Regions from separate parts of the Ferdinandcohnia sp. FSL W7-1320 genome, predicted to be linked through region 3. Evidence: riboswitches for the same ligand, from Rfam matches in the RefSeq annotation. Region 3 holds a riboswitch; each other region holds the start of a gene.
The links. Region 3 has a riboswitch for lysine ahead of NST91_RS03650 (transporter substrate-binding domain-containing protein). Riboswitches for the same ligand answer to the same signal wherever they lie in the genome.

Region 1: linked by a shared signal. The riboswitch ahead of NST91_RS07895 (aspartate kinase) and the one ahead of NST91_RS03650 (transporter substrate-binding domain-containing protein) in region 3 are both predicted to bind lysine.
Region 2: linked by a shared signal. The riboswitch ahead of NST91_RS06455 (Na+/H+ antiporter NhaC family protein) and the one ahead of NST91_RS03650 (transporter substrate-binding domain-containing protein) in region 3 are both predicted to bind lysine.

What each region holds. Positions count from the first base shown of each region.
Region 1 is NZ_JBBPAM010000001.1:1,562,170-1,573,470, reverse strand. It holds gene sdhA (succinate dehydrogenase flavoprotein subunit) at 1-1,482, opposite strand, end outside; gene NST91_RS07905 (succinate dehydrogenase cytochrome b558 subunit) at 1,616-2,224, opposite strand; gene NST91_RS07900 (YslB family protein) at 2,617-3,072, shown strand; gene NST91_RS07895 (aspartate kinase) at 3,583-4,827, opposite strand; lysine riboswitch at 4,913-5,091, opposite strand; gene uvrC (excinuclease ABC subunit UvrC) at 5,159-6,931, opposite strand; gene trxA (thioredoxin) at 7,106-7,420, opposite strand; gene NST91_RS07880 (electron transfer flavoprotein subunit alpha/FixB family protein) at 7,822-8,799, opposite strand; gene NST91_RS07875 (electron transfer flavoprotein subunit beta/FixA family protein) at 8,865-9,641, opposite strand; gene NST91_RS07870 (enoyl-CoA hydratase) at 9,706-10,479, opposite strand; gene fadR (fatty acid metabolism transcriptional regulator FadR) at 10,789-11,301, opposite strand, start outside.
Region 2 is NZ_JBBPAM010000001.1:1,277,263-1,288,563, reverse strand. It holds gene NST91_RS06460 (sodium-dependent transporter) at 1-1,248, opposite strand, end outside; gene NST91_RS06455 (Na+/H+ antiporter NhaC family protein) at 1,500-3,083, opposite strand; lysine riboswitch at 3,211-3,393, opposite strand; gene yunB (sporulation protein YunB) at 3,488-4,246, opposite strand; gene NST91_RS06445 (DUF1805 domain-containing protein) at 4,370-4,672, opposite strand; gene NST91_RS06440 (bifunctional metallophosphatase/5'-nucleotidase) at 4,796-6,187, opposite strand; partial or broken gene NST91_RS06435 (DUF72 domain-containing protein) at 6,283-7,132, opposite strand; gene sufB (Fe-S cluster assembly protein SufB) at 7,212-8,609, opposite strand; gene sufU (Fe-S cluster assembly sulfur transfer protein SufU) at 8,668-9,114, opposite strand; gene NST91_RS06420 (cysteine desulfurase) at 9,104-10,324, opposite strand; gene sufD (Fe-S cluster assembly protein SufD) at 10,324-11,301, opposite strand, start outside.
Region 3 is NZ_JBBPAM010000001.1:746,482-757,782, forward strand. It holds gene NST91_RS03640 (UxaA family hydrolase) at 1-609, shown strand, start outside; gene NST91_RS03645 (NupC/NupG family nucleoside CNT transporter) at 784-1,965, opposite strand; lysine riboswitch at 2,209-2,390, shown strand; gene NST91_RS03650 (transporter substrate-binding domain-containing protein) at 2,490-3,326, shown strand; gene NST91_RS03655 (amino acid ABC transporter permease) at 3,392-4,138, shown strand; gene NST91_RS03660 (amino acid ABC transporter ATP-binding protein) at 4,157-4,891, shown strand; gene NST91_RS03665 (Na-translocating system protein MpsC family protein) at 5,167-5,532, shown strand; gene NST91_RS03670 (NADH dehydrogenase subunit 5) at 5,673-7,175, shown strand; gene NST91_RS03675 (DUF2309 domain-containing protein) at 7,201-9,819, shown strand; gene NST91_RS03680 (carbonic anhydrase) at 9,879-10,367, shown strand; gene yidC (membrane protein insertase YidC) at 10,459-11,250, opposite strand; gene NST91_RS03690 (hypothetical protein) at 11,267-11,301, opposite strand, start outside.

The DNA of each region.
Region 1 (11,301 bases), 820 kb from region 3:
TGTGTCATTGATGTTGATGTTTTTGTAACGTTCCATAAGCTCTTGAATCTTTTCATCAGTCTTTAATAGCTTGTCATTGTAACGAACAACTGTTACGTTATCTGTCATCCACTCACCAAGTTCTTTGTGAAGGATGTATGCATTTTCAGTACCATCCATTGACATGATGTTATCCCATTTTTCTTGCTCTTGTTTTACATGGTTATCGAAAACAGTTGAAGAAATGGAATCTGTACCTTTTTTAAGTCCCTTGATGTAATTAACTGCGTTTGGACCAGCAACCATACCACCGTAAATAGCTGATAATAGGGAGTTAGCACCTAAGCGGTTTGCTCCGTGCTGTGAAAAATCACACTCTCCTGCAGCAAATAATCCAGGGATATTCGTTTGTTGATGATCATCAACCCATAATCCACCCATTGAGTAGTGAACTGCAGGGAAGATTTTCATTGGAACTTTACGTGGATCATCACCCATGAATTTTTCATAGATCTCAATAATTCCACCTAATTTAATATCAAGTTCTTTTGGATCTTTATGAGAAAGATCTAGATAAACCATGTTTTCACCATTGATACCTAGTTTCATATCTACACATACATGGAAAATTTCACGTGTTGCAATATCACGAGGAACTAAGTTTCCGTATGCAGGATATTTCTCTTCTAAGAAGTACCAAGGCTTTCCATCTTTATATGTCCATACTCGTCCACCTTCACCACGAGCGGATTCACTCATTAGACGAAGTTTGTCGTCTCCAGGAATTGCTGTTGGGTGGATTTGGATAAATTCACCGTTCGCATAATATGCACCTTGTTGGTACACGATTGATGCAGCAGATCCAGTGTTGATAACTGAGTTTGTAGTTTTACCAAAAATAATTCCAGGGCCTCCAGATGCCATAATAACAGCATCAGCAGGGAATGATTTAATTTCCATTGATTGAAGATTTTGCGCTACGACACCACGACAAATTCCTTCGTCATCTTGGATAATTCCTAAGAATTCCCAACCTTCGTATTTTGTAACTAATCCTGCTACTTCGTGACGTCGAACTTGCTCATCTAATGCATAAAGCAATTGTTGACCAGTTGTTGCACCAGCGAATGCAGTACGATGGTGTTGAGTTCCCCCGAAACGACGGAAATCAAGTAAACCTTCTGGTGTACGGTTAAACATAACACCCATACGGTCCATTAAGTGAATAATTCCAGGTGCTGCTTCACACATCGCCTTAACTGGCTTTTGGTTAGCTAAGAAGTCTCCACCATATACTGTATCATCAAAGTGGATCCACGGAGAATCCCCTTCACCTTTTGTATTAACTGCACCGTTTATCCCACCTTGTGCACAAACAGAGTGAGATCGTTTTACAGGTACGAGTGAAAATAAATCAACTTGTGTTCCTTCTTCAGCAGCCTTGATGGTAGCCATTAACCCAGCTAGTCCACCACCAACTACGATAACTTTTCCTTTACTCAAAGTTACTCACTCCCCAATAAAGAGATCGTTCAAATGTCATACTAGTGAACGGTCAAATTTTAAAAGATCAATTACGCATTGACATATTTGCGCCCGATTTTATCGAGCTTACTTGAAAATTTTCTTTGAAAAATTAAACGAATGCAAGGATTGTAGACACACCTACGTATGTTAACGCTATAAAAATAATCATTGTTACATATGTTGCAATTTTTTGAGAACGAGGAGTTACCGTTAATCCCCAACTTACTGCAAATGACCAAAGACCATTAGCAAAGTGGAAGATGGTAGAGATTATCCCAACTAGGTAGAATGTAATCATCCAAGGTGAACTCAAGATATTCTCCATCATATTAAAATTAACTTCCGCACCAAGAGCTGCGGCAATTCTTGTTTCCCATACATGCCATGCAACAAAAATTAGAGTAATTATACCGGACACACGTTGTAGTGCGAACATCCAGTTACGGAAAAAGCTATAATTGCTCACATTGTTTTTTGCTGTAAAGGCAATATAGAGACCGTAAATTGCATGAAATAATAATGGTAAATAAATAACAAAAATTTCTAAGAAAAGTTTAAACGGAAGACTTTCCATAAAGTGAGTAGCACCGTTATAAACCTCTTCTCCTCTTGTCGCAAAATTATTCACAACTAAATGCATCACTAAAAATAAACCTACAGGAATTACACCTAATAATGAATGAAGTCTGCGATTTAAAAATTCACGATTACCAGCCATACTTTAACCCCCCTTAGTAATTAAACGTGCCCACATGGCACTCCGTTATAATGTTTCATCCTGTATAATTATGTAAAAGGACGATATAAAAACTGACAACTGAAAACCTTTGCAGGAATCTACAAATTTATTTATTGTAGATAAATAGACAAATACTGCAACTGATTTTCTTTTATCAGTATAATGTAACAAATTCATTTTACTCCCATAAAGCAAGAGCGTCAAGGAAACAAGTCCACAATTTATTCATAAAAATAATAATAATTGTACACATATGATTGTAGTCATACGAAATAAAAATCAATTCTCCCTGACAAAAAGAAACAAAAAAATTCATGTTTTTCTTATACCCTCATGTTATATAATAAAGAATGGAGAAAGAGGGGAATGCAGTGAAGAACGTTAACATCAATGAACAAAATGTAAATACAAGTGAACAGTCTGTTCCCGTATTTGGGTACGAACTATTACGAGAAATTTTAATTCCTGATATTCTCGGGAAAGAAACGCCACAGATATTATATTGGGCTGGAAAAAATCTTGCCCGAAAATTCCCCTTACCTACGACGGAAGAAATCATTTCATTCTTTCACGATGCTGGATGGGGAGACCTTAAGGTAGAACGTTTGGATAAAAACTCCATTGAATTTCATTTGGAGGGTTCGATCGTAACTACTCGCTTTAAACGGAAAGATATTTGTACATTCCAGCTTGAATCTGGCTTTCTTGCCCAACAAATTCAACAACAGAAAAATCGAATCACCGAAAGCTTTGAACAACAAAAAAGAAGAGCACAAAAAATAATATTCACGGTAAAATGGGACCCAAAAGACATCACCGAAGAATAAAAGCCTGCACATTTCGTGCAGATTTTTTATTAGGCTGTTTTCGCAAACTTTGTTGTTTTTATATCGTTGACTTCCGCTTCAGGTGGACGCTTTTCGCGGGCGTGGCTTGAGCCTCCTCAACGAAATGTGGAGGCGGCTTGCACAGAAACGAGAAAATTGGCCGACTAAAGCGCCACGTCCTGTGCGTCGGAGACTCCGACAAAGAGGCGTATTTTGCCTCTGAGGGAGGAGTTGAAATTTCTCAGTTTCTAGCCGCTGAAACTGGACACGTCGCTACCGCTCCTGCGGGGTCTCAAGTCTCACGCTTTTCCCGCTGGACATTGAATTTGCTTCTTTGAAATAACCCACGCACGAAGAAATTGTGAATACATTTTCAAGGAGTCCCCACCTTACGCTCTAATCAACTAGTTTTGCCTTTATTATCAGAAAGCAATAATCTTTTTTAGAAAAGAGCCTTCTATTTAAAAAAAAGGGTGTCCAAATTCCTTTGAACCACCCATTTAACTAAAATTATAGTTTTACTTTCGCTCTTTCTTCTTCAACAGCAGCTAAATTAAATGAGTCATGCAAAGATTCAACTGCTCGAACCATATTGCCTTGTTCAAGAACTGTAGATACTTTAATTTCAGATGTACTTACCATTTTCACTTCAATATTTTCATTTGCAAGCACTTGGAACATATCAGCGGCTACACCTGGGTTTGAAACCATTCCAGAACCTACAATTGAAACCTTTGCTAATCCATCCTCATGTTCGATACTTTCATATTTCAATAAATCCTTGTTATTTTCTAAAACAGCAAGTGTGTCACGTAAATCAGGTGTTTTTACAGAGAATGAAATATTTGTATGATTATGATCTGTCATATTTTGAATAATGATATCTACATTTAAACCATTTTTTGCTAGTGTGCCAAATATAGTTGATAGTGTATGCAATTCATTTGGTAAACCTGATACTGTTACCCTTGTAATTTGGTCTTCAAAAGCAATTCCCCTAACAACAAGATTCTTTTCCATTGAAACTTCCTCCTCAATAATGGTTCCATTTTCTAGCTCTAAGCTTGAACGAACTTCAAGCGGCAATTCGAAGTTTTTCGCAAATTCCACTGCACGTGGGTGAAGTACTCCAGCACCAAGATTTGCAAGCTCCAGCATTTCATCATAAGAAATGGAATGAAGTTTTCGTGCAGTTGGAACTACGCGAGGATCAGTTGTGTATACACCTGTTACATCTGTGTAGATGTCACATTTATCCGCCTTTAACGCCGCTGCAAGTGCGACAGCAGTTGTATCGGAACCTCCACGACCAAGAGTAGTAATGTCGCCTGAACTGCTGACTCCTTGGAATCCAGCAACGACAACGATTTTTCCTTCTTTTAAGCTTTTATATACTCTTGATACCTCAATGTTTTCAATTCGGGCATTGCTATGTATTGCCTCTGTTTCAATACCAGCCTGCCAGCCTGTATACGAAACGGATTCATACCCTTTTTCTTGTAAAGCCATAGATAATAATGCAATTGTTACTTGTTCACCTGTACTTAACAACATATCCATCTCGCGCTTACTTGGCGCGCTTGTAATTTCATTAGCTAAGCTTACTAGCTGATCGGTTGTCTTCCCCATTGCCGAAACAACAACGACAACTTGATTTCCCGCTTGCACCTCTTGAATAACTCGACTTGCAACATTTTTAATTCTATCTGGTGACCCAACAGAGGTGCCTCCAAACTTTTGAACGATGATCCCCATGCCCTCAACCCTCTCTTAGAATAATAAAAAACAGCAATGAGAGATTCTCATTGCTGTGATATACGTAAACGTACTACGTGTCACTTCGTGAGATAGCCCTCCAAGATTCATCCATCTTGACAATCCTATGTCTCTTAAACATAAGACCAGCATAAAAAAGTATGAGCCTTTTTACACTTCGGCGAACTTTCCTTTTTGCAATGATCATTAGGGCTCATACCCCTCCAATTGCATACTGATAAAGATCGCACCTCTATCTTCACTTCAACGTATTGAAGTGTAATATTATATTATTAAGCATTATATCAGACTATTTTTATAATAGCAACGACTATTCTTTTAATTTTTCGTAAATTGCTTCAGCTGTTGGTCTAGGAATATTAGCTTTTAGGATATCCTCAACACTTGCTTCTCTCAACTTCTTGATAGAACCAAAGTGCTTTAATAGTGCTTTTTTACGTTTTTCCCCAACTCCAGGAATATCGTCGAGCACAGATTGAAATGCGTTTTTTCCACGGATTTGACGATGGAAGGTAATCGCAAAACGGTGAACCTCATCTTGAATTCGTTGTAGAAGATAAAATTCCTGACTATTTCTAGGTAGTTCTACAATCTCAGGTGGGTCTCCAATTAAGAGCTCGGACGTTCTGTGTTTATCATCCTTTGCAAGTCCTGCTAGTGGAATTTCTAAACCTAATTCATTTTCAAGAATATCCCTTACTGCAGCAAGATGACCTTTACCTCCGTCAATAATGATTAAATCTGGCAATGGAAGGTTCTCTTTTAATGCACGGCTATATCTCCTCCGAACAACCTCCCTCATCGATTCATAATCATCCGGACCTTGAACTGACTTAATTTTGTACTTTCGATATTCTTTTTTGTCAGGTTTTCCATCAGTAAACACAATCATGGCAGAAACAGGATCTGTTCCTTGAATATTTGAATTATCAAATGCTTCGATTCGATGAGGTGTATAAATCCCTAACTTCTGTCCTAAATTTTCAACAGCCTTAATTGTACGTTCTTCATCTCGTTCAATTAAAGCGAATTTTTCCTTTAGCGCAATTTTTGCATTTTTAGTAGCTAGGTCAATTAATTGTTTTTTCTTCCCTCTACTAGGCTGTTGAACAGCTACTTCTAATAATTGCTCAACAATGTGACGGTCTATCGAACTAGGAAGCAACACTTCCTTTGGTTTAAAATGATTATCTTTTAAATAAAATTGACCAAGGTAGGTTAAGAAGTCTTGTTCAGGCTCGTTATAAAAAGGAAATAAAGAAACATCCCGCTCTATTAATTTTCCTTGACGGATAAAAAAGACTTGAACACACATCCACCCCTTATCATAGGAATAACCAAATACATCACGATCAATAAAGTCTGTCATTGTCATCTTTTGCTTTTCCATTGTCGTTTCAATATTTGAGATTTGGTCACGGTATTCTTTTGCTCTCTCAAAATCGAGTTCTTCAGAGGCCTTTAACATTTTTTCAGTCAACTCGCCTTTGATTTCTTTATATCCACCATTTAAAAAGCGGATAATATCGTCTACCATTTTTTTATTGGTTTCATCGGTAACATCATTGACACAAGGGGCTAGACATTGACCGATATGATAATATAAACAAACCTTATCTGGTAATGTTGAACATTTTCTTAAAGGATATATCCGGTCTAATAGTTTTTTTGTTTCAGTTGCTGCTTGTACATTAGGATATGGTCCAAAATATTTTCCCTTATCCTTTTTTACTTTTCGAGTAATCAATAAGCGTGGATGTTTTTCAGCAGTAATTTTGATAAAAGGATACGTCTTGTCATCCTTTAACATGATATTGTATTTTGGATCATATTTTTTAATAAGATTGATCTCAAGAAGAAGTGCTTCAATATTTGAAGAAGTTACAATATATTCAAAGTCCTCAATCTCATTGACAAGCCTTAAGGTTTTACCATCGTGTGACCCTGTAAAATAAGATCGAACACGGTTTTTCAACACTTTCGCTTTACCCACATATATTACAGTACCTTGCCTGTCTTTCATTAAGTAACAACCAGGCTGGTCTGGTAAAATCGATAATTTTTCCTTAAGATGATCGTGCATAGTAATCACTCCATCTACTATAAAATCAATTCGTCTAAGTAATCTTTTCTTTTATTTTGACGTATCTTATATTGTAACATTTTTACGAAGAAGTTGTACGAGTAAAAATAGGAAGTCACTTAGAAATGAGTTCAAACAAAAAAAACAGCCTATTAAGGCTGTTTAAAATTTGGATTAATAGTGGTTTGCAAGTCTGTCAGCAAGAGCTTCTTTTGGTTGGTAACCGACTACTTTATCTACAACTTCACCGTTTTTAATTACAAGTAAAGTTGGGATGCTCATTACGCCAAACTTCGCTGCAGTTTCTTGGTTTTCATCTACATCGAGTTTCACGATTTTCACTTTGTCACCAATCTCAGTGTCTAATTCTTCTAGTACTGGAGCAATCATTTTACATGGTCCGCACCAAGGTGCCCAGAAGTCTGCAAGTACTAATCCATCTTTTGTTTCTGAATCGAAATTTTGGTCTGTTACATTTGTAATAGCCATTTTAACCCCTCCTAATAAGTAACAACATTGAAATTCTACCAAGAGTATACCATCTGAGATGTCATTTTACGAATGTTTTGCTTCAAAAAAAACAGTTAACTAATTTAGAAATGATAAGATTAAACACTGTACTTCATACATAGTCATCTTCCCCAACTTTTTAAGCTGTTATGTATGTAAATTAATAGAGGTTATAGACATTATTTTAAATGTAGCATATAAAAAAAGACGTCCAGAAGGACGTCTTTTTGCGTATTGCGGCGAGGACAGCACTCCACATAGTGCCTTGCCAAAAGGCGTGTCAACTCGACTTATGCAATTCAGCTCATCGCTTGATTAGTATACCATAAATTTTTCAAAGGTAAAATGGAAAAATCTCTATAAATTAATTTGACAACCTATTATGCATTTACTTTTAGTTTTTTGAACTCTTCAGTAAGCATTGGAACTACATCAAATAAGTCACCAACGATTCCATAGTCTGCAACCTTGAAGATGTTTGCTTCAGGGTCTTTGTTGATGGCTACGATTACTTTCGAGTTAGACATTCCTGCTAAGTGCTGGATTGCTCCTGAGATCCCACAAGCAATATATAGGTCTGGCGTAACAACCTTACCTGTTTGACCAATTTGTAGAGAGTAGTCACAATAATCAGCATCACATGCTCCACGCGATGCACCTACAGCACCACCAAGAACATTCGCTAATTCTTTTAATGGTTCAAAACCATCTGCACTCTTTACCCCACGGCCACCTGCAATTACAACTTTCGCTTCGGATAAATCTACACCTTCAGTTGCCTTACGCACAACTTCTTTTACAATTGTTCGTAAATCTTTAATTTCAACAGATAGTGATGAAACTTCACCAGTTCGTGATTCGTCTTTTTCAAGTGGTGTAATATTGTTAGGACGTACGGTTGCAAAGATTAAACCATCTGTCACAATTTTCTTTTCAAATGCTTTTCCTGAATAGATTGGACGAGTAAAGACAATATTTCCACCTGCAGCCTCAATTGCTGTTACGTCTGAGATTAGACCAGAATTCAATTTACTCGCAATTTTAGGTGAAAGGTCTTTACCTAATGATGTGTGACCAAAAACTAAAGCTTCTGGTGACTCAGCATCAATTGCTGCAAGAATGGCTTGCGAGAAGCCGTCTGGTGTATATGATGCTAATTTTGCATCTTCAACCGTTACAACTCGGTCTGCTCCGTAATGAATTAAATCATTTGTTAGCGCACCTACAGATTCACCAACTAACACGGCTACAACCTCGCCGCCTTCTGCTACAATTTTACCCGCTGCAATTGCTTCAAAAGATACGTTTCGTAAAGCACCATCACGTGTTTCTCCTAGAACTACTACTTTTCTTGACATTATGCGTAACCCCCTAGATTCGCCTTAGTAAAATTTTGAAATCGCATACAAGATTACCCGAAAACTTATACCACCTTAGCTTCGTTATGAAGGAGTGAAACTAACTCTTTTACCTGATCTTCTAAATCGCCTTCAAGTACACGTCCAGCCTCTTTTTTTGGTGGAAGATAGATTTCAATTGTTTTTGTTTTTGCTTGTACATCATCTTCTTCCAAATCTAGATCATCTAACTCAAGCTCATCAAGCGGCTTTTTCTTCGCTTTCATAATTCCAGGTAAAGATGGATAGCGTGGTTCATTCAACCCTTGTTGACATGTAACAAGTAATGGTAAAGTCGTTTCAATAACTTCAGAGTCACCCTCAACGTCTCTTACTACTGTTACTGTAGAACCATCGATATCAAGTTTTGTAATTGTCGTTACATAAGGAATATCTAGAATTTCTGCTACACGCGGGCCAACTTGACCTGAACCACCATCAATTGCAACATTTCCGCCTAAAATAATATCGGCTTCTTTATCTTTTAGGTATTCAGCCAAAATTTTTGCAGTTGTGAACTGGTCTCCTTCTTCTAGGTCATCTTCTGTATTAATCAAAACTGCTTTATCAGCACCCATTGCTAAAGCGGTGCGTAACTCTTTATCAGCTTCATCAGTTGTGGCAACTGTGACAACAGTTACTTCGCCACCATGCGCATCACGGAGTTGGATTGCTTCTTCAACCGCATATTCATCATAAGGGTTAATAATAAATTCAGCCCCATCTTCACTGATTTGTCCATTGCTTACTACAATTTTTTCTTCAGTATCAAATGTCCTTTTCAAAATAACAAAGATGTTCATGAGTTTCCCTCCTAAAGGTATTGTGCAATTTCTTGTAAACTATTAATTTTCTTCAAATCTAGTATTATTTCCCTTTAAATGTCGGCGAACGTTTTTCTATGAAGGCTGATATTCCTTCTTGTCCATCCTCTGAAATGAACATTTCTCCAAATAAAACCGCTTCTCTTTTGACAGTTTCTATATATTGTTCATTTTTCATTGAATTTAATAATTCAATGGTCGCTTGTATAGATAAAGGGCTTTTTTGAGCGATCTTCCTAGCAATTGTCATTGTTTCTTCGTGAAGATTTTCTTCCGGGAAAGCTTGATTTGCTAATCCGCACTGTACAGCCTCATCACCGCTAATTGGGTCACTTGTCCAAAGCATTTGAGCAGCTTTAGCAACACCAACATATCGAGGCAAGCGTGCTGTCCCAGCAAATCCAGGGATTAGTCCAAGCTGTAGCTCAGGTAACCCGAGTTTTGCCTTATTGCTAACGAGGCGGAAATGGCAAGCCATTGCCAGTTCAAGACCGCCACCTAAGGCAGCACCGTGAATACTAGCTATAATAGGTTTTGGGAATCGTTCCATTCTTTCGAATAGAGATTGCCCTTGTCTTGCAAGATTTGAAAATTCTTCACCAGAGTTTATGGTTGTAAACTCTTTTATATCAGCCCCTGCAGAGAAAAAGCGACCTTCCCCATGGATTACTAGAACTCTTACATTATCATCCTTCTCAATGTCATCTAGTAAACTTGTAAGCTCTTTCAAAACAGCAGTTGATAATGCGTTCGCTGGAGGTCGATTAATGCTAATAGTAGCAATGTACTCAGCAATCTTTACTTTAAAAAACTCCATCTGCATCCCTCCTAATTAAGAATATGTATGTAACACACCTCAATCAAATGCGCCTCGGCGTATTTGAGCCCGATTTTTAGGTCCACAGGAAGTGGGTCATTAAGACGTTGCCACAGGATGTGGCGTTGTTCTTAGTCTTTAAACTTATTTTATTGCTCGAAAAGTTTCGTTTGAAAAATCGTGGCATCCGCCGGAGGCTTTTAACTTTATTCAGCCAAGGTTTGACTCCTCAATTAGATTGTTTACCCTTTTACACTATGCTACCACTTAAAATGTTATGAGAAACCCGCTGAATAAAGTTAAGAATTACTAGATGTGTGTCAATCCACAACCATTTACTAATAGAGCATGGACTTCTTTTGCCAAGGATGGCAAGTCATATTTTTGTTCGTTCATGACCCAAGTGGTTGCAGTTTCATCGATTGAGCCGAATATCATCTGTCTTGCTAAACGGACATCCAGGGCTGGATTAAACTCACCATTTTCTTTCCCAAATTGAATGATGGAATCGATGGTTCCTAAATACCCTTTAAGTACTTCATTAATCCGATGACGTAATTCTTTATTTGATTGTCTTAATTCAAGCTGAGTTACGGTTGCAAGATGATGATCAGCTGCTAAAAGTTCGAAATGTTTTTCTACCAATGTTAATAACTTCTCTGCCGCACTCGATTTTCCTGCTATTTCAGCTTCAATTTTTTCAATAAATTCGCCCATTTTTTCGTGGAATAAAGATACAAGAATATCTTCTTTGTTTTTAAAATATAGATATATTGTTCCGTCTGCCACGCCTGCTTGCTTAGCAATTCTTGAGACTTGAGA
Region 2 (11,301 bases), 530 kb from region 3:
TGCATGTGCTTGTAATGGATTCATTTGCTTGAATACCCAAGCAATAAGTATTACTTCAACTAAACCGGCAACAGCAATACCAAATTGGTTAATGAAGTAGTCAACTACATCTAGGAAGTATAAGCCTCCATTTGTAGAATATAGGATTGAAATAAGTGATGCTAACCCTGCACCATATATGACTGCCTTGTTACGTGTAAGATTAAATTTGTCTTGAACTGCAGCAATGAACACTTCACAAATCGAAATTAATGACGTTAATCCGGCAAATACTAATGACAAGAAGAAAAGCGCTCCGAAAAATTCGCCAAATGGCATTTGGTTAATAATTTGCGGGAAGACCGCAAATGCTAGACCAACACCTGCACTAGCTACTTCTTCTACAGGTACATTCGCTTGTGCTGCCATAAAGCCTAATGCCGCGAATACCCCGATACCTGCTAATAGTTCAAAACCTGAGTTTGCAAAACCGGTAATAAATGCATTGTTTACTACATCGGACTTTTTAGGTAAATAACTTGCATAAGTAATCATAATTGCAAAACCAATTGATAAACTAAAGAAAATGTGCCCGTATGCCGCTACCCAAACCTCTCCAGACATAATTTTATCCCAGTTAGGTTGGAAGAATGAATTTAGACCCGTGCTTGCTCCTTCAAGTGTTACTGCACGAATAACGATAATCGTAAAAATAACTAATAGTGTAGGAATGAAAATCTTATTCGCTTTTTCAATCCCCTTTTTCACGCCTTTAAATAGGATAAATAGTGTAATAGCCCAAACAACGACTAAAGGCCCAAAAACCCCAAGTACTGGCGCTCCAACTTCTCCTGGAGTTTCAGCTAAATGTAAGTACTTAGAGAATAAGAATCCTCCTGTATCTTCTCCCCACGCTTTATTAAATGAAAAGAATGTATACGAAATTGCCCATGCGATAATAACTGCATAATAGGTGGCGATAACGAAAGAAATTAATACCTGCCACCACCCAAGCCATTCTAACTTTTTATTTAAACGGAAAAATGACAAAGGTGCTGATCCTCTAAACTTTTGTCCGATTGTAAATTCGAGAATTAGGATTGGTATACCAGCTGTTAAAATCGCAAATAGGTATGGTAGAAAGAATGCGCCTCCTCCATTTTCGTAAGCAACATATGGAAATCTCCATATATTACCTAAACCAACCGCAGAACCGATTGCAGCCATTACGAAGCCTGCCCGCGTCCCCCACTGTGGACGATTATCCATAAAACAAACCTCCCCTTTTCCACTTTAGCCCGTTACCGTATTAGCCCTTTAGCACTAGACTGAAGTTGGAAATTTTTCTATTTTCAGATTATTTTCTATAATCTATTTATTAGTATAGCCAGTCTTTATCTCTATGTCAAAAGTTATTTTAAAATGAAATATACTTTTAAAAAAAAAAGAGACAAAGGTTCTAATTCCCTTTGTCTCTTATATACTAGTTAAGTTTGATTGTTACCATTTGAATAGTAATTCTATGCGTTTTGTCTGTTTTTCATAGTGAAAACAAAAATAACAAATAACAGTAAAGTAGTAAGCACTCCTAATAAGGTATTGCCTGTAAGACCTAGTACTATATATCCGATTATAGCGATAACGGCGGAAGTGATGGCATATGGTAACTGTGTCATTACATGATCAATATGATGGCTTCCAGCTCCAGTGGAGGACAGAATAGTTGTATCTGATATTGGTGAACAATGATCACCAAACACGGAACCCGCTAGGACAGCAGCTAAGGCAGGAAGTAGTAAATTAATATCTGATGCCGCTACAATGTCTCCTGCAATCGGAAGCATCATTCCAAAAGTTCCCCAAGACGTCCCTGTCGCAAATGCCATAAAGCCGGCTACAACAAATAATATGACCGGTAAAAATGCAATATTTAAATTAGACCTTTCTACGAGGCTCGCTAGATATTTACCTGTTTCAATTTGTCCAATCAAGTCAACAATTACCCAAGCAAATAGTAAAATGTATACAGCTGGGAGCATTGATTTTATCCCTTCAACAATTCCCTTAGGAAGAAGTCCAATGTTTAAAGCTTTTTTTGCATAAACCTGAACAAAGAATAAAATAAGTGTTACAAGAATACCTAGGATTCCACCAGATAATAGAGATCCTGTTACATCCGTATTTTCAAAAATTGTAAAAATGGTTATATTACCTTCAGAAGCTCTATAGCCTGTCCATAATAAGGAACCAACCGTACCGACGACTAATGCAATAATCGGCCAAACCAAATCACCAACAGTACCTTTCTCACTTTGAGGTAATTCCTGTTTTAATTCCCCTAATACCGGTTTTTCAGGGTCTGTTACTTCCCCTGTTGTTAATGCACGATTTTCATGGGTTTTCATACTACCAAAATTAATATTAAAAATGGCTACAGCTATTACCATTAAAATCGAAACGAGTACATAAAGGTTTAACGGAATCATTCGAATAAATGCAGATAACGGAGAAAACTCCGATACACCATGTGTTACTAAGATAGGTGCCAAGATTGCAATAATATAAGCACCCCAGCTAGAAATTGGTGAGACAACACAAATTGGTGCGGATGTTGAATCAATAATATAGGCTAGCTTTGCACGTGAAACTTTATTTCGGTCTGTAATTGGTCTACTTACTTGTCCAACAGCCAAGGCATTAAAATAATCATCAATAAAAATAATAACACCTAAAACAGCTGCTAAAAGCTGTGCACCCGTTCTCGTTCTTACTTTTGTTTGCGCCCATTCACCAAAAGCACGGCTACCGCCAGAGATGGAGATAAAGGCAGTAATAACTCCTAATAAGAATAAAAACAATATGATATATACATTCCATGTATTAAGTTCGCCTTCTGAAACGAAGACTCCTTTAATGCTATTCCAGATAGTGAGTAAAACGTCTTGTAGCCAAGCTCCGACTCCTTCATTCGTTAGTACATTTCCATGTAATATGAATGCAGCCGAAACAATGCCGACTCCAAGTGATAGTAAAACCCTTCTTGTTAAAACAACCATGAGAAGCGCAATGATCGGTGGGATAATTGAATATATTGTTCCAGACATGATATGTGATTCCTCCAAGTGTTATTTTGGAGGGCGTGGTGAAAGAAGATACTCTTTAGAAGACAAAAAGAGAGTATGATAGAAAATAACTATCATTACTCTCTGTAATGTTATGTTATCCTCCATCACGATCAGTAGCCCTCCATTATAGATCATTTCTATAATGACAGTGTTACCCTTTTTCAAGGCAACCCCAACAAAAATAACATTGACGTGTTTATTTTTGCTTCGGCAAAAAATCCTTTCAACTATGATCTACGTTGTCATCCTCACATAGTTTACTCTTATTTTCTGCACCTCTACCTCATCGATCAGATAAGGTGGTGTATTCATTTTTATTAATTCCATCGCTAGTATATCTGATTTTTCACTTAGATTCAACTATTCTAGTATAGTATTTTTTACTAATTTGTCGGTATCTCTATCGAAGGAGATGAATCCCCACCATTATTATAGAAGTCTGGAACATCATGTAAAATGTTTTGATTGATTACAGGGATAATTGTTTCAATTTCAACCTCTCCTGTTGAGAAAGGTAAAATAACCTGCATCGTCACTGTCGCAAGAACATTATATTGAAACCACCCATTATTAATCCCCCACTCATCAATTCTTCCTTGTGGCGTAGTTTCTCCAAATCCAATCATATGAAAACGAATTGGTATTTGTGGACCTAAGTTTCCTAAGAGGGCATTATTGGTTGCTTCCCCAAGGGGTACTTTAAAAACAAAGCCCGTTTGTCCACTGGCATCATCCGTTTCAATTTCTAAATCAGGATATTCAAGTTTATTAATTTCACCTTCATTTACATACTTTAAGTACCGCTCAATATTTCCGAGTGTCTTTGTCGCCATTTTATTGACGACCTGAGTATTGTAACTAATCACTTTCCCATTTTCATCTGTTTGCACAATACTTAAATCCTCTTGGACCAATTCTTCCTCGTTTAATTGTTGGTTAATAGCGTTTTTAATAACTGTGGCAGCAACCTTCTTCGTTTCATTTTCAGCATATGCCATGAGTGCGGGCTCTATCGCTTTGTTAATAATGAATAAACCAATAACAGTTGAGAGAATAAAAAATACGAATGTTAATAAGAAGACGTAACGGAAAGGCAAGGGCCCTTTCCTTCTTGGTTGTAGACGAGCTCTATACTTTCCCAAACGAAAATCCCCCCTTACAAGCTATGTGTATGCAAGTAAGGAGGGATGTACGATAACTATTTTGTTCGACAATGTTCAAGTGATGCCACGTTCTTTTATATGGTATACCTTCTCAGGTTAATTTTAGATCATTTTTAGTAGGGCGTCTCTGCCTTTCATGCCTACTGTAATGCCTCGGTTTTCGGCTTCAATTGTAATTGATTCAAGAGGGGCTTCCAGTAATTGCTCGATTGTACGAACACCAACTGCCCTACCAGCAATAATGCCTCGTTCTTTAAGTTTTTCGTTTAATAATGCAACATCGAGAGCTCCGCACATAATATAGCCATTTTCATTCGTGACTGCCATAAAATTTGTCTTAGGCAGGTTAACGGTAATGGCTGTAAATTGATGATTATCAATTACGATTGGTGTCATTGAGACCATTCCTAGCACACTCCTTTCCCTAACTAATTTATGTAACGGGAAAGTGATTTGTGTTTGAAATAGTACTAGTCATAGACCTATCTTTCTCTAATCCTTTTGACTAAGTATCTTTAGTACGTTTTGCTAATTGTTTTTTAATTTTTCAGCTAAAAGATCTCGTAAGAATTCTGGCATATAGTATTTTTTATCCTTTGCATCCCGTATGACAGGAAAGAGTGAACCGAATGTGAACATATCAATGGTAGCAATTGAATACGTTTTGTCAGGATCGAGGTCCTCCCCATTGATTTTAATATCGGTAATGTGATCTAATCCATCCGAAAGCTTTGTAGTGTAAAGCTCTACGCCGTCATATACCATTTTGCCCATTACCTTTCCACGGAATCCTAGACCCTTAATATGGAGGTTTTCCATTTCCTTTGTGTTTGCTTGTAAAATAATTTCCTTCAGTTCATCGCCCTTAACCCAGACCTTACATGGATTAATAGGATGTGGGCAAATTCGATGCAAGTCTTCTCTTGTTACCTTTCCTGGTGGAAGCGAGTCAAGCAATAGCCCTGAGTTCACCATCGATATGTCTCCTGCACACCATTCGCGAAGGACCTCAGCTAAAAGCTTGGAAAATGAGTTTTCCGCAAACCAATCACTTAGAAGTGGTTGGTCAATTTCTGCAATAACATCATTTTGTAAGGTGTGTATACTTTTTGCCATGTACTCTGAAAGGATTTCAGTTGTTTCCTTACTTTCTGACAGTGATTTCGTAGGGATTACACTTGCAGCACTTTCAATGAGCTTTTTGTGCTCAGTATCAATTTTAAGAGTAACATGTCCAATATAATTCCCGTATTTTTGCGCACAGCATAGAAGTGTGTTATTGATTCTCTTTCCATTTTCTAAAAGATGATGTGTGTGCCCACCAAGTAGCACATCAACATCTGGGAAATCTCTTGCAATTTGCTCATCCTCATTGATTCCTAAATGGGACATCAGAAGCATCATATCTGTTTTGTCTTTTAATTCATTGATTGTTTCTTGTAGGATAACAAAAGGATCTTTGACGTTCCAGCCGAGCAGCTTATATAGCCCCATATAATGAACCGTTAAACCGATGATTCCTATCCTAAATCCACTTGGCAAGACATGAATATGGTAAGGATCTGCCCAGTTAGGTAACTTCCCATTTCGGTCGAATAGATTTGCAAGCAAGACCTTAAATTCTGCCTCTTCATATAAAGAATCCAGATGTTCATAAGACATCGTAATTCCTTCGTTGTTACCGATAGTAGCATAATCGTATTGAAGTTGGTTTAAGAGCTGCACATTCAATTTGCCATGGGATGCTTCTGAAATTGGATGAAAGCGATCAATATGGTCACCAATATCAATTAAGAGCATTTCCTCATTGTTAGCCTGATGAAGTTTTCTCATTTCTGTGATATATTTTGTGATTTTAGGCCATCGGTCAAAATGGCTATGGAGATCGTTTGTATGATAAATATGTACGGTTTCAATCAATCCCTACACCTCCTTTTTGCCTGTTTAAAATGCTATGGACTTCTTCTTTAGGTACTTCACTTTTGTATTTCAATTTAAATTTAGTATAGTTTTTACTAGCTAAAAAAGTCTAATTGCCTCGGCGCTAAACCTCTATATTCGATTCCGAGCATATCAATAAATTGTTTAGCATTGTCTGCCGCATCCCCACCTGAATTGTTATTAAACAATACGTAGATGGTCTCACTTGATTGATTAAGTTTCTGCACATGGTGGATCCATTCTTCTAGCTCTTCTTTATTATACTTATATAAATAACGCACATCACGCCAATTGCCTTGTTTTGGCTTTGTCCAGCCATGAACATTTCTGCCATGGAAACGTACGAGCGTTTTTAGTTTATCGGTTGGATGGAGGACTGTCGGAATTGACCCTTGGCCTGCCTGTGGCTCATCGCAAATACTATGAATCCAGCCTTCCTGTTCCATAAATTGTAATGTTTGTTTTTTTAGTTGTGGTGAAAACCATGATTGATGGCGGAATTCAAGCGCTACAGGAAATTTCTCCCATCTGTTGCTTGCACCACCTTAAGTAGTCTACATTTTCTCGATTACAATCATACCATGGAGGAAATTGAAATAAAACCATGGCAAGCTTATTTGCTTGTTGATAAGGTTCCAGTGACAAACGAAAAGCATCAAACATGTCTTCCTTTGATTCAAATGGAATTTCTCCACGTTGATGACCTGTCATCCCCTGATAAGCTTTAACAATGAATTGAAAAGATTCAGGTGTGTCTCTCAGCCATTTTTCCACATTACGTTTAGGCTGAATGGCATAGAAAGACGCATCCACCTCGACAATTGGAAAGTGACCAGCATATTCTTTTAGTTTATCACTGGGTGTAGTTCCTGCTGTATATAGACTATCGTGGTCACCCCAGCCAGTTACACCAATATAAATCATGGAGTCACCTCCTATTACGATTATGTACAAAAATAACTCGCTTGAGAGTATCTCAAACGAGTTATTGCAAGTTTTCTTATTAACCGATAGAACCTTCCATTTCGAATTTGATTAAGCGGTTCATTTCAACAGCATATTCCATTGGAAGCTCTTTAGTAAATGGCTCGATAAAGCCCATTACGATCATTTCAGTAGCTTCTTGCTCAGAAATACCACGGCTCATTAGATAGAATAGTTGTTCTTCAGATACTTTAGATACCTTAGCTTCATGCTCTAATGAAATATTGTCATTTAAAATTTCATTATATGGAATTGTATCAGATGTCGACTGATTATCCATGATTAACGTATCACATTCGATATTAGAACGTGCTCCATGTGCTCTACGTCCGAAGTGTACAATACCACGGTATGTTACTTTACCACCGTGTTTAGCAATAGACTTCGATACGATAGTAGAAGACGTATTTGGAGCAAGGTGAGTCATTTTCGCACCCGCATCCTGGTGTTGACCTTTACCAGCAATTGCAATGGAAAGAGTCATACCACGCGCTCCTTCACCACGAAGGATAACAGCTGGATATTTCATTGTTAATTTTGAACCAATGTTACCATCGATCCATTCCATTGTTGCATTCGCATCACAAACTGCACGTTTTGTAACTAGGTTATACACGTTGTTAGCCCAGTTTTGAATAGTTGTATAACGGCAGTACGCATCTTTTTTAATGATGATTTCAACAACAGCACTGTGTAGTGAGTTTGTTGTATAAACAGGAGCAGTACATCCTTCAACATAATGTACGCTTGCACCCTCATCAACAATAATTAATGTACGCTCGAATTGCCCCATGTTTTCAGAGTTGATACGGAAATATGCTTGAAGTGGTGTATCAACCTTAACACCTGGTGGTACGTAGATAAATGATCCACCAGACCAAACTGCTGAGTTCAATGCCGCGAACTTGTTATCAGTTGGAGGAATAACCTTTGCCCAGTGCTCACGGAAAATATCTTCATTCTCTTTAAGAGCAGAATCTGTATCCTTAAATACAATTCCTAGTTCTTCCAGGTCTTCCTTCATATTATGGTATACAACCTCTGATTCGTACTGGGCTGAAACACCAGCAAGATATTTTTGTTCAGCTTCAGGAATACCTAACTTATCAAAAGTTGCTTTAATTTCTTCAGGAACTTCGTCCCATGACTTTTCGGATTTCTCAGATGGTTTTACGTAATACGTAATCTCATCAAAGTTTAAGCTATTAAGGTCTCCACCCCATTGTGGCATAGGCATGTTGTAAAAATGCTCTAAGGATTTAAGACGGAAGTCTAACATCCACTGAGGCTCTTCTTTCATGCGTGAGATTTCTTCAACAATTTCCTTTGTTAAACCACGTTCTGAACGGAAGATGGAAACGTCTTTATCTGCAAAGCCATATTTATAATCGCCAATTTCAGGCATTTTCTTTGCCATTCTACTTCACTCCATTCTATGTGAGGAATCCTCATAACAAAATGTTAGGAGAAATCAATCACGATTCATTTTGTTCGTTCTTAAATCCCTTTTCCATTGCCTTCCAAGCTAATGTCGCACATTTAATACGTGCTGGGAATTTTGAAACGCCCTGAAGTGCTTCAATGTCTCCTAAATCAATGCTATCATCATATTCTTTTCCTAGCATCATTTCTGAGAAGATTTGTGACATTTTTAATGCATCTTCAATTTTTCTGCCTTTAATCGCTTGAGTCATCATTGATGCGGATGACATTGAAATGGAACAACCTTCTCCATCGAATTTAGCATCTTGAACGACTCCATCATCAACTTTTAATGTAAGATGAATTCGGTCTCCACAGGTTGGGTTATTCATATCAATTGTTAATGCCCCATCTTGGATAACTCCTCGATTTCTTGGCTTTTTATAATGATCCATTATTACTTGTCGGTACAAGGTATCAAGGTTTATTCTAGAATCCATTGCTGAAATACTCCTTTGTTTTTATGAGTCCTTCAACTAGTTTATCAATTTCTTCTTCTGTATTATAGAGGTAAAAACTTGCACGGGCAGTTGCTGATACCTTTAACCATTTCATAAGTGGTTGGGCACAGTGATGTCCAGCTCTTACAGCAATACCTTCAGCATCTAGAACAGTTGCAACATCGTGTGGGTGGACATCTTCAATATTGAAAGTTACTACTCCCGCACGATGCTTAGGGCCATAAATAGTTAAACCCTCTACTTGTGACAATCGCTCGATAGCATGTGATGCTAACTTGTGCTCATGCGCAAGAATATTGTCTAAACCAATATCTTCTAAAAAGTCGATTGCAGCACCTAAACCAATTGCTCCTGCAATAATAGGAGTTCCAGCTTCAAATTTCCATGGGAGCTCTTTCCATGTTGATTCGTATAGGTCAACGAAATCGATCATTTCCCCACCTGTTTCAACTGGCTCCATTTTTTCAAGCAATGCTTTTTTGCCATATAATACACCGATACCAGTAGGTCCGCACATTTTATGGCCTGAAAAAGCTAGGAAGTCACAATCGAGGTCTTTTACATCGATTTTTAGATGTGGCGCAGCTTGTGCTCCATCAACAACCATGACAGCACCATTTCGGTGTGCAATTTCTGCAATTTCTTTAATTGGATTTATTGCACCAAGAACGTTAGAGACCATCATCACAGCAACAATTTTTGTCTGACTCGTAACAATATCTTCAACATCCTTGAGATCAATCGAACCATCCTCTTGTAGAGGAATATACTTTAACTTCGCACCTGTTCGTTTAGCAATTTGTTGCCAAGGAATAATATTGGCATGGTGCTCCATATAGGTAATGACAATCTCATCGCCCTCACCGAGATTATCGCGTCCATAACTTGCTGCAATTGTATTGATTGCAGATGTTGTTCCCCGGGTAAAAATAACCTCTTGAATAGAAGATGCATTGATAAATTTTCTAACTTTTTCACGTGCATTCTCATAAGCATCAGTTGCTTTTGTACCTAGGGTGTGAACACCACGGTGAACATTTGAATTGTATTCTCGATAATAGCGATCCAGCGTTTCGATTACAGTAACAGGTTTTTGAGATGTAGCAGCGCTGTCTAAATAGACAAGCGGTTTTCCATTTACCTCTTGATGTAAGATTGGGAACATGGAACGAATATCTTGGATATTCATTATTTTACTTTCCTTTCAATTACCTCAACAAGTTGTTTCTTAACTCCTTCAATTGGAAGTTGGTTTACAACAGGTGCAAGGAAACCATGAATGACTAGGCGCTCTGCTTCCATCTGTGGAATACCACGGCTCATTAAGTAATATAATTGAACAGGGTCAACCCTACCAACAGATGCAGCGTGACCTGCTGTTACATCATCTTCATCAATAAGTAAAATTGGATTTGCATCTCCACGTGCTTTTTCGCTAAGCATCAATACTCTTGATTCTTGTTCAGCATTCGATTTAGAAGCGCCATGTTCGATATGCCCAATACCATTAAAGATAGAGCTTGCGCTATCCTTCATAACACCATGTTTAAGAATATATCCTTCAGAATTCTTACCATGGTGAGTAATTCTTGTCGTAAAGTTCTGCTTTTGCTCGCCACGACCTACAACAACGGTCTTTGTATCAGCATATGAGCCGTCTCCAACTAAGTTAGTGATATTTTCGGAAATGGTATCACCATCATTCATAAGTCCGAGAGCCCATTCAACTTTACTGTCACGACCGATTACTCCACGACGAGTTACGTAAGTTGTGTTTCCTGTAGCTAAAGCATCAACAGCTCCGTAAGTAACTTTAGCATTGCTGCCTGCTATAACTTCTGAAACAATATTTACAACTGTATTTGCAGAATCTGTTGTAGAAATATAGTTTTCAACATAAGTAACTGAACTATTATCTTCAGCAACTACGATTACATGGTTAAATAGTGCGGATGCACCATTCTCTTGAATAAATACAGTTTGAAGTGGAACGGACACTTCAACATTCTTAGGAACATAAACAAATGCACCACCATTAACCAATGCAGCATGCAGTGCAGTTAGACGGTGTTCATCAACCTTGACGGCTTCTTTCATAAAATACTTTTGAAGAAGGTCACTATGTTCACGAGCAGCTGTATGAATATCAGTAAAAATAACACCACT
Region 3 (11,301 bases):
GAAACGACAGAATTAATCGGTGCCGAACATTTACTTGCGAACCGAGCGGTTGATGACCATACTTCCAGACGAGTATATGAAAAGATTAAGCAGGCAGAAGGTCGTGCGCTTATGATGGGGATTGATATCCGCACTGGTAACCCTACGCCAGGAAATATCGCTGGAGGGTTAAGTTCACTTGAGGAAAAGTCACTTGGTGCAGCTACAAAGTCTGGCACCAGTCCGCTTCAAGAACTGGTTGACTATGCAGAGATTCCAACTAAAAAGGGACTTGTCTGGATGGATACTCCAGGGCAGGACATCGAACAGCTTACAGGAATGGTTGCGGGAGGTGCACAGGTAGTTCTCTTTACAACTGGTCGTGGTACGCCAACGGGTTCACCGATTGCTCCTGTTATTAAAATTTCAACAAACACACCAATGTTTAATAGTATGAGAGATAATATGGATTTGAATGCTGGAACAATTATTGAAGGTAAAGAGACTGTTCAAACAGTTGGACAATCTATCTTTGATGAAATTAAATCTGTCTCGTCAGGAAAACTGACAAAATCAGAAATTTTGAAGCAAAACGACTTTGGAATTTGGAGAATAGGACCGACCTTTTAACTTATTCAGCAGGGTCTCCAGCCAATCAGAATAAGTTAACGTTTCCGGCAGAATCAGCCATTAGTTGAATAAATTTGCTAAGTAGAAACCTTCAAAACCGAAATCGGAAAAACCAAAAAAGGAACCCACTTGAAACTGAGAAGGTTCCTTTTTTTCTTTTTTAGACGTTGTTATTTATAAAACGAAACTAACAATAATACCTGAAAGTATGCTTACTAGTGTGGCACCATATAAAAGTTTCAAACCAAAACCAGCAACGACATTCCCTTGCTCTTCATTGAGACTTTTCACCGCCCCGGTAATAATCCCGATTGATGAGAAATTAGCAAAGGAAACAAGGAATACAGACAGAATACCAAGTGTCCGTTCACTAAATTGGTGATTTCCTCCAGATAAATCCATCATCGCAACAAACTCATTTGTCACGAGTTTTGTCGCCATAATTCCTCCGGCACTAACTGCTTCTGATAAAGGAATCCCCATAATAAGAGCAATTGGAGAAAAAAGGTAACCTAATAGCGTTTGGAATGAAATGGTGAATACTAGTTCAAATACATGATTGATTGCTGCCATTAAAGCAATAAAACCAATTAACATGGCACCGACAATAACTGCAACCTTGAATCCATCAAGGATATATTCTCCAATCATTTCAAAGAATGATTGTTTTTTTTGATCGCGGATTTCGATCATATCCTCATCTGGATTTACTTCGTACGGATTAACGATAGAAGCGATAATAAACCCGCCAAATAAATTTAACATTACAGCTGTGACAACATATTCTGGCTTTAGCATTGTCATATAAGCGCCGACAATGGACATTGAAACTGTTGACATCGCGGAAGCACATAGGGTATACAACCGTTGTTTGGATAGCATACCTAATTGCTTTTTTAGTGTGATGAAAACTTCCGATTGCCCGACCATCAATGAAGCAACTGCATTATATGATTCAAGTCTACCCATCCCGTTTACTTTACTTAATAACCATCCAATCCCATTCATAATGAATGGTAAAATTTTCAGATACTGGAGAATTCCGATTAATACTGAAATAAATACGATTGGAAGCAATACAGTTAAAAAGAATGGAGCCTCTCCATCGTTCGCCATTCCGCCAAACACAAAGGAAATCCCTTCGCCTGCATATTCAAGCAGTTTATTAAAAAAAGCAGAAATCCCCTGGATGATAATGAAACCAAATCTAGTATTTAATAGTAATATTGATAAAATAATTTGGATGACAATCATGATGAGAATCGGTTTATATTTTACCTCTTTTCGGTTGGAACTTGCCAACCAAGCCAAAAACAAAACAACAAAAATACCTAAAACTGAAAGAGCATATTGCATATGTAACCTCCTGGTGTATTTTTAACATTATGTACATACTCTCGGTATAGTAACCTCTTTTATATGTGATTACAATGTATATTTTGTCCATTTCTTATAACAAGAACACGATATAGATGGCTTATTTTTTTATATATCCCATGTTAAAACAGTAGTTACTGGATTTTCTAATAATTAGTAGTTGACTGATTAGTAGTTACTATTGTAGTATAAAAACACAATTAAATAAGGCCTCACTTTTACTAGTGAGGTAGAGGCGCGATATTTAACAGTCTTTAGTGGAGTTTGAGGAAACAGTGATGCTAGGGAGAAGGAAATGTCGCCGAAGTTTGTAATACCCTCAATATTACATGCTGGGTCTGCAGTTAATAGCTGCAGGACTGTCTCAATAAACCCCCAGTTTATTGAGTTGTGCTATCTCAATTGAGATAAAAGAGAGGACCTTAGGGCAAATTTACTGCGACCTGAGTATATCTCAGGTCGTTTTTTTGTCGAAATTTATAAGAATACGGAGGAGAAACAGCATGAGAAGCAAATTAACAATATTTTTCGTTTTAATCATTTCTACCATTCTATTATTAGCAGGGTGTGGAACAAGTAATAGTTCGGATTCTGGTTCATCAGAAGATAATACATTTAAGGTAGGTCTTGAAGCTGGATATGCACCGTTTAACTGGACTCAAAATGATGATTCCAATGGTGCAGTAAAAATAGACGGTTCTGCAGAGTATGCAGGCGGATATGATGTGGAAATTGCAAAAAAAGTAGCTGAAGGTTTAGGTAAAGAATTAGTGATTGTAAAAACAGAGTGGGATGGTCTTGTACCAGCTTTAACATCAGGCAAAATTGATGCAATCATAGCTGGTATGTCACCAACAGCAGAACGAAAAGAAACAATCGATTTTTCGGATAATTACTATACTTCAAATTTAGTTATGGTTGTGAAAAAAGGCAGCACTTATGAAGGTGCTACTTCTATCCAAGATTTTAAAGGAGCAAAAATTACTGCTCAATTAAATACATTCCACTATACAGTAATCGACCAAATTGAAGGTGTCGAAAAGAAAACGGCGATGGACAACTTCCCAGCAATGAGAGTAGCACTTGAATCAGGAATGATTGATGGTTACGTGTCAGAACGTCCAGAGGGTATTAGTGCTTCATCTGCTAATGAAAATTTTGTAATGGTGGAATTTGAAGATGGATTTGAAACTTCAGAAGATGATACAGCAATTGCTGTCGGACTTCAAAAGGGCAGCGAATTAACAGAAAAAATCAATGAGATTTTATCAGGTATCTCAGAAGAAGAACGTACAAGCATTATGGATTCGGCTATTCAAAATCAACCAGCAGCAGAATAATAAATACAGGGAACCGACTGTATATCAACATACAGTCGGTTATATAGGGCTAAGGAGGAGAAGAAATGAGTTTTGAGTGGGTCATTAAAATAATTATCGAAAACTGGCCAATGTTCCTTCGTGGTGCGGGTTTAACACTCTTGATCGCTCTTATCGGGACGGTCTTTGGGGCAATGATTGGATTGCTAGCAGGAGTTATCCGTACAATTCCAATGCCCGAACGTGGTGTGAACAAAATATTTTTAAAAGTCATTAATGCCATCCTCTCCATCTATATTGAATTCTTCCGTGGAACACCGATGATTGTACAAGCAATGGTTATCTATTATGGTTCTGCGTTAGCATTTGGGATAGATATGAATGTTTTTGTTGCAGCGATCATTGTTGTCTCAATCAATACAGGGGCATATATGGCTGAGTATGTTCGTGGTGGGATTGTTTCGATTGATAAAGGACAGTTTGAAGCAGCACATGCAATTGGAATGAATCATTTCCAAACGATGTGGAACGTTGTCTTACCACAGGTTATACGTAATATTCTACCTGCAACAGGTAATCAATTTGTGATTAATATTAAAGATACCTCCGTTCTGAACGTGATTTCAGTGACAGAATTATATTTCGTGACAAAATCGATATCAGGCAATAACTTTAGATATTTTGAATCGTTTTTCGTAGCATGTATGATTTATTTTGTGATGACCTTCATTGTTACAAGAATTCTATTATACTTTGAAAGAAAATTAGATGGCTCTGATAATTATACGATGATTGGGAACGATCGACCGATACAAGTTAATCAACAACAATAGGAAGAAGGAGGAGAGAACATGGAAAAGGTTATTGATATTCAACATTTAAGCAAATCCTTTGGCACTCATGAAGTATTAAGGGATATTGATTTCTCGGTGAATAAAGGAGAAGTTGTCTCCATCATCGGTTCCTCCGGATCCGGTAAATCAACTCTTCTTCGTTGTATTAATCTATTAGAAAGACCTAGCGGTGGGCAAATTATCTATCAAGGTGAAAATATTTTGGATAACAAGCATGATGTCGCTACCTACCGAAGACATTTAGGAATGGTCTTCCAACAATTTAATCTTTTCAATAATCATAATGTCCTAAGCAATTGTGTAGTAGGGCAAATAAAAGTATTGAAACGCACGAAGGAAGAAGCGGAAAGAGTAGCGATGAAATACTTAAAAGTTGTTGGTATGGATAAATACATTAACGCTAAGCCAAAGCAGTTATCCGGTGGGCAAAAGCAACGTGTAGCGATTGCAAGAGCACTTTCGATGGAACCAGATGTGATGTTATTTGATGAGCCAACATCAGCACTTGATCCAGAAATGGTAGGAGAAGTCCTAAAAGTCATGAAGGAACTCGCTGAGTCTGGTCTTACGATGTTAATCGTAACGCACGAAATGGAATTTGCAAAAGAAGTATCAGATCGAGTTGTATTTATGGATAAGGGTGTTATTGCTGAAGAAGGAAGTCCAGAGCACATCTTCAATAATCCGACACAAGCTCGTACTAGAGAATTCTTAAAACGTACAATCGTATAAGCAGCTAAAAATAAATAGAATCAATCCTCTGTCAATTTAATATTGACAAGTTGATCATTTTCAATTAAATTATTACTTAGATTAATAACCGAGTGATATTATTTACCTTCTGAATAATAATAAAGAGCTTTAGCATTTTATTAATGTAGAATTGGTAGAATGAAGAAGCAATCTTTTTGTATTTAGAAGTACAGAATAAGACAAATCGGTATATTTTTAGACTTAGAGGGAATAGTCTGGAAATATACCGTTTTTTTTGTTTGGGGGGAATTTACTTGAAGAAAACAAAAGGGTCCATCGAATCAGAAATTAGCAAAGCGATTACTCATTGGGAAAAGGATTTTTTGGGGCGTGGATCTGTTTCCGTTAAAACAGATATTCTCCGTGATATGATAATCGTTTATTTACAAGGTATATTAACTCCTGCGGAATATGCTGTTTGTCAAACAAAGGATGGCATGCTATCAATCAAACATACTCGGTCAGGGTTAGTTGAATCTGGTTTGGATGGATTAAAAGAAATTATTTTAACCATCACTGGGGAAGAAGTAAAAAGTTTTCATACTGATTTAAGTACTCGTACTGGAGAACGAGTTATCGTGTTTAAGTTATTTAATGATTTAGAGAAAAAATTAGTTTAGGGAGATTTTTAAAAGACTTTATTAGTCAGTTAAAAATAGACCGAGAACAAGTATCAGTGGTTACTACGACTGGTACTAGTTCTCGGTTTTTTTATTTAATTACTATTTAAGTTCGGTCCATTTTGACGGAGGGAAGTTTTATGATTTCGAATAGCATATCCATACTACTTACCTTATTTTTTATCGCACTTTTTTTATCTGTGGTAAGTGGATTCGTATTCCTATCTAAACGGGTGCCCCTAGGTTTTGTGCGGGTCCACATCGGGATCATTTCATTGCCTGCTTTGGTGTCATTATTGATTCTATTAATGAACAATATGAATCACAATGTTGGCCCCTTGCACTTGGATTCATTAGCTTGGCTTATGGCATGTTTTGTTCTGACGATAGGGATTGTCATCCAACGTTTTTCTGTAAGGTATTTACTAGGAGACCGTTCTTACCGAAAATACTTTGCATTCTTCACACTTATAACAGGTACGGCTTCTGTTTCCTGGTTAAGTAATGACCTTCGATTGTTGGCCGGTTGTTGGGGGATTACTCTTATTGGGTTAACGATTCTTATAAGTATAAAGAGGGAGTGGAAGGTAACGAGAGTAGCAACAAGACTCTCTGCTCAGGTATTTGCAGGTAGTTGGCTGGCTCTTCTATTTGCTATCATTTGGTTGTCTCAAATCACGGGCAGCTGGAAGCTAACTCTAATCTTGGCCAATGATAGTCTGACACATATCGGTACATGGGAAAAAACAGGAATAAATCTATTATTGGTTTTGGCTGTAATCATTCCAGCAGCCCAATGGCCATTCCATAAATGGTTAATTGAGTCTGTTGTGGCTCCTACACCCGTTTCTGCAATTATGCATGCTGGGATTGTAAATGCAGGCGGAATTATACTAACACGTTTCTCACCGTTGTTTAATGGGGATAAAGCTCAGATTTTATTACTTGTTCTCTCAAGTATTTCTGTCTTAATCGGTAGTGGCATAAGTTTGGTACAGGTTGATTATAAACGTCAATTGGTGGGTTCTACAATTGCGCAAATGGGTTTTATGCTTATTCAATGTGCTTTAGGTGCTTATTCGGCAGCCATTCTCCACCTCATATTACATGGTATTTTTAAGGCTACTCTTTTTTTACAGGCTGGTTCGGCAATACGCCGGATTGAAGTCTCTTCTAATCATACTAAAAGATCGTCTATTTTGTGGATTTTCGCTGGTTATGGATTAGGTTTACTTACTGGGATTGCTTATTGGAGGATGTCCTCTAGTGGACCTTATGACATTGTGACTGCTTTGATAGTAGGATGGTCCTTATCATTTTCTTGGATGCAGTTAATTGTTTATTGTAAAGGAAGAATTGATAGAGTGGCTGGTCTTTTCCTTTTGGGAGGATCAGCAACTGTCTACTTACTTTTACATAGTTTTTTTAAAGAATGGTTATATACACCTGTTTTTCAAAGTCTTCAACTGCCTATGCCGATTGTGTTCATTGTCGTTTGTCTATTAATATTTGGTAGTGTAATGGGCGCGATCGCTTCCCGTTATCCTACATCCTCCTTTTCCGCAGTACTTTTTCTTTGGTTTATAAAATTTGGAGAAGGAGAGATGAAGTCTACCGAAAGCCATCCAAGCTATCTAAAATAATCACTTTCACAAGGAGGTTGTTGGTGTGATGTTATCCTCTACATTACAAAAAGAAATAAACATACAACAGCTAAAAGAAATTGATACAGAGATTGATATTAAATCGTTAGTTTCTTCAGCAAGTAGAGTAATAGCACCACTTGGACCTATTTCAACGTTTGCAGCTCGTCACCCATGGGTGGGACTGGAAGATTTAAAATTTGAAGATGTTGCTAACTGGTTAAAGAACATCCGAAATGTAGAAATATACCCTAGTACATCTATGATCCTATCGGCTAAAAATCGCGGGGAAATCGATGAAGGTTTTTTAGAAATAGGTTTGCAGCACTGGCTAAACTCACATTCTCTTAAAATACCTCGGGAAGAGGCTGAACGTTATTGCCGGTTTTCTCTAAATTTGGATGCGATGTCTGCAAATCCCTTATCATCACTAGAGGTAAAAAACTTTATAGAGGATTCAAAAAAACGAAATATAGAACTTTACGAGAGTATTCCGAGACAGCCCTTAAGCATGAAGATAGAGCCCAAGGATGGTAGAAATTTAACGGAAGTGCTAGATCATCATGTTATTAAATGGTGTAAGTTATATCTGGATGACTCCCAAGCGGGGTGGTCAATACCGAAACATGAAGATGGATTTTATCGAACTTGGCAAAGCCTTATACAGCATGACCCTTCATTGCGTAAAAACCAACGCAAAATGTTTAGAAACTGGCCACAAGATGCAGAGACGGCGTTGGAAGTCGTTTTATCTGCTTTTAAAATTCCTCGTTCAGAGATACAAGATTACCTTGAGAGTCATTTGCTATCTTTGCCTGGCTGGGCAGGCATGATGCTTTGGCGTTCTCAACAATCTCAACAAGAACAATCACTTTTAATGGAATATTTAGCTGTTCGAGTTTCTATGGAATGGGTTTTGGTGAATCCTTACCTGCCTTTGCACAATAGCTTTGAGAAAAAAGTTCAATTTGATTCACTTATAAAAGCCTGGGTACAGTATGGAGGGCTCACAATCGAGAAATGGTTGGGGATGTCTACTGAACAACAAAAAGAATACTTGTCATTTGCCTACACGTTTAATGAAAAGATTCAAAAAAAATTGTGGCTTGAGGCTTGGGAACAAACTTACACAGATCAATTGAAACAGAGAATCTTAGCTAAACAACAAGTGAACAATGTAACAAATCGTGCATTAGCCCAATTTGCATTTTGTATAGATGTCCGTTCTGAAACCTTTAGACGTTATTTAGAGAAAGCGGGGCCTTTTGAAACAATTGGTGTCGCTGGTTTCTTCGGATTACCAATTGAAATTCGGGAGCTTGATTGTAAACATACTCATTCCTCATTGCCCGTGATGCAAAAGGCAAGACATAGAATAGAAGAAAGAGTGGATACAAATGAACTAAAGCAATACCAACAACGTAAACGAGCGTTAGAATCTGTAGCGTATACGTTTAAAAAGATGAAACAGAATACAGTTCCAAGTTTGCTTTTACCTGAGGTAAGCGGACCTTGGCTTATGATACAAACGCTAGGCCGTAGTTTTCTACCCAGAAAAGCGGGCCATTTCATACGTAATTTTCGAGATTCATGGTTAAGGAAACCAGAAACAAATCTCACGCTTCATTCTGCTCGGAACAATATATCTGAAATTTCATTAGGTTTTTCTGAGGAAGAACAAGTCAATTATGTCCGTCAAACACTTAAGATGATGGGGCTGACAACAAACTTTGCACCATTAATTGTGATTTGTGGACACGGAAGTCAAAGTACAAACAACCCATATGCAGCCTCGCTTGATTGCGGTGCTTGCGGTGGTGCGTCAGGAGCATTCAATGCTAGGGTTCTTGCAAATTTGTGCAACTTACCAGAGGTAAGAAACGCACTTTTAATGGATGGTATTGAAATTCCAGCTGAAACAGTATTCGTTGCAGCTGAACATAATACAACTGTGAATGAACTTAAGTGGATTTATGTCCCCAAATTATCAAGGTTAGCACAGGAATCGTTTGATCACATTGAGGAAGTTTTACCTAACGTAAGTCATCAAGCAAATGCAGAATGTTTATCACAATTACCCACGATCGGCACTTATTGTAAAAATCCAAAGGCTGAGGCACATCGTATCGCAGAAGATTGGAGTGAAATACGACCTGAATGGGGATTGGCTCGTAATGCAGCTTTTATTATAGGGAAGAGAGAACTGACTCATCATTGTGATCTAGAAGGAAGAGTTTTTCTGCATAATTACGATTGGGAGCAAGACCACAATGGAGAAATTCTAGCTAACATTATTGCTGGGCCAGGAACCGTAGCCCAATGGATTAACTTACAGTATTATGCATCCACCGTTGCACCACATTTCTATGGGAGTGGGAATAAAGGAACACAAACTATAACCTCAGGACTTGGTGTCATGCAAGGTGTTGCAAGTGATTTATTGACAGGCCTTCCCTGGCAGTCTGTGATGAAATCAGATGAAGAGGCTTATCATGCTCCTCTTCGTCTGCAAATCGTTATTCAGGCACCAAGAGAGTTCGTGAAAAGATTATTAGAAAATGATGATGTGTTTAAACAAAAGGTACAAAATGGCTGGGTTAGGCTTGCATGCGTTACTCCCCAATGCAATTGGGAAAACTATTAAAATTGAAATTTATGAAACTACTGTCTTAAACAATTTATCAATATGAAAGGGTGTGCTGTATGGATAAAACAAGAAAAAAAACATTATTTATAACGGACATGGAATCTGGATTGGAGCCTATTCTACAAGAAGAGACGAACGTCCAACCTGAAAATATGTTAATGATACAAAGCTATGGCCCAATCATTTCTCACCCTTTTGGAGAAATAATGAGATCAATCATCCTTGCCATTTATCAGGAGAAGGTTGAGGAGATATTTGTAGTTGGTTCGACGAACAAGCGGAACGTTTTTGAGGATGCTCAAAGCCAACTTAAAGTCAATATGAATGATAAACTAAAAACAGTTGATTATCTTTTTAAAAATGTGAAACCAGATTTCATTGAGGATAGTATAAGTGATTGGTTAGATGGAAGCAGAAATGTCAGGGAAGATATCAACAAGAGTGTTGAAATTATTCGTCATCATCCCTTGGTACCATCTAATGTTAAAATTCATAGTTTGGTGGTAAATAATAATGCAGAAGTCGCAGCAGTTAATCAACCATAAGACCTTAATAACTTACTAATAGAATATGATAGGGCCTGGCCTCGGCGGAAAGTAGTGTTAACGCTGGGGGCAGGCCCTATTTTTTATTTGATTACATTTGTTTATTTTCTACGACCGGCTTAAGCTTTTGGTTTCGGTAAAGCCGATAACCAATAAATGATTGGATTGTCAGAAAAATACCTCCTACTGTCCAATAAAGCGGTAGTGCAGCCGGAGCATTAAATGAAATTACAACGATCATGATGGGTGATAATAATCCCATAAACTTCATTTGTTGTTGTTGACTTTGAGCCATATTTAACTGTGAAATTCTAAATTGAATGTAATAAATAACCCCTGCAATAATGGTTAACACTAAATCAGGTTGTCCTAGACTAAACCATAAAAAAGTGTGGTGAGTGATTTCTGCTGACCCACGAATGGCATAATATAGTCCCGTCAAAATAGGCATTTGAATGAGAAGGGGCAGACAACCCATATTAAGCGGGTTAATTCCATGTTTTCGATAAAGCCCCATCAATTCTCTTTGCAACTCTTGCTTCTTTTTCGGATCTGTTTCAGCAGTGATCTTTTCCTGAATCTTTTCCATTTCGGGTTTAAGTAACCCCATCTTTTCTTTCATCACTGATTGATTTTTATACTGTTTTAACATGGATGGCATCATTATCAAGCGAATTAAAATAGTGACAATAATAATAGCCACTCCGTAACTGCCATCAAACGTATTTGCAATAAAATTTATGAGTTTTGTTATAGGTTCTACTAAAAAATTGTGGAAAAAACCTTCATTATCCTCACTTGACTGAATTCCACATCCAGAAAGGAATGCTGTAAGGACAGATAATAGGACAATAAGTTTAGTGAAAGTGCGATTCATTTTCATGTTTCCTCCTTAAAAGTTAAATAAAACTGTTAAGATAATAGGAAACGAAAC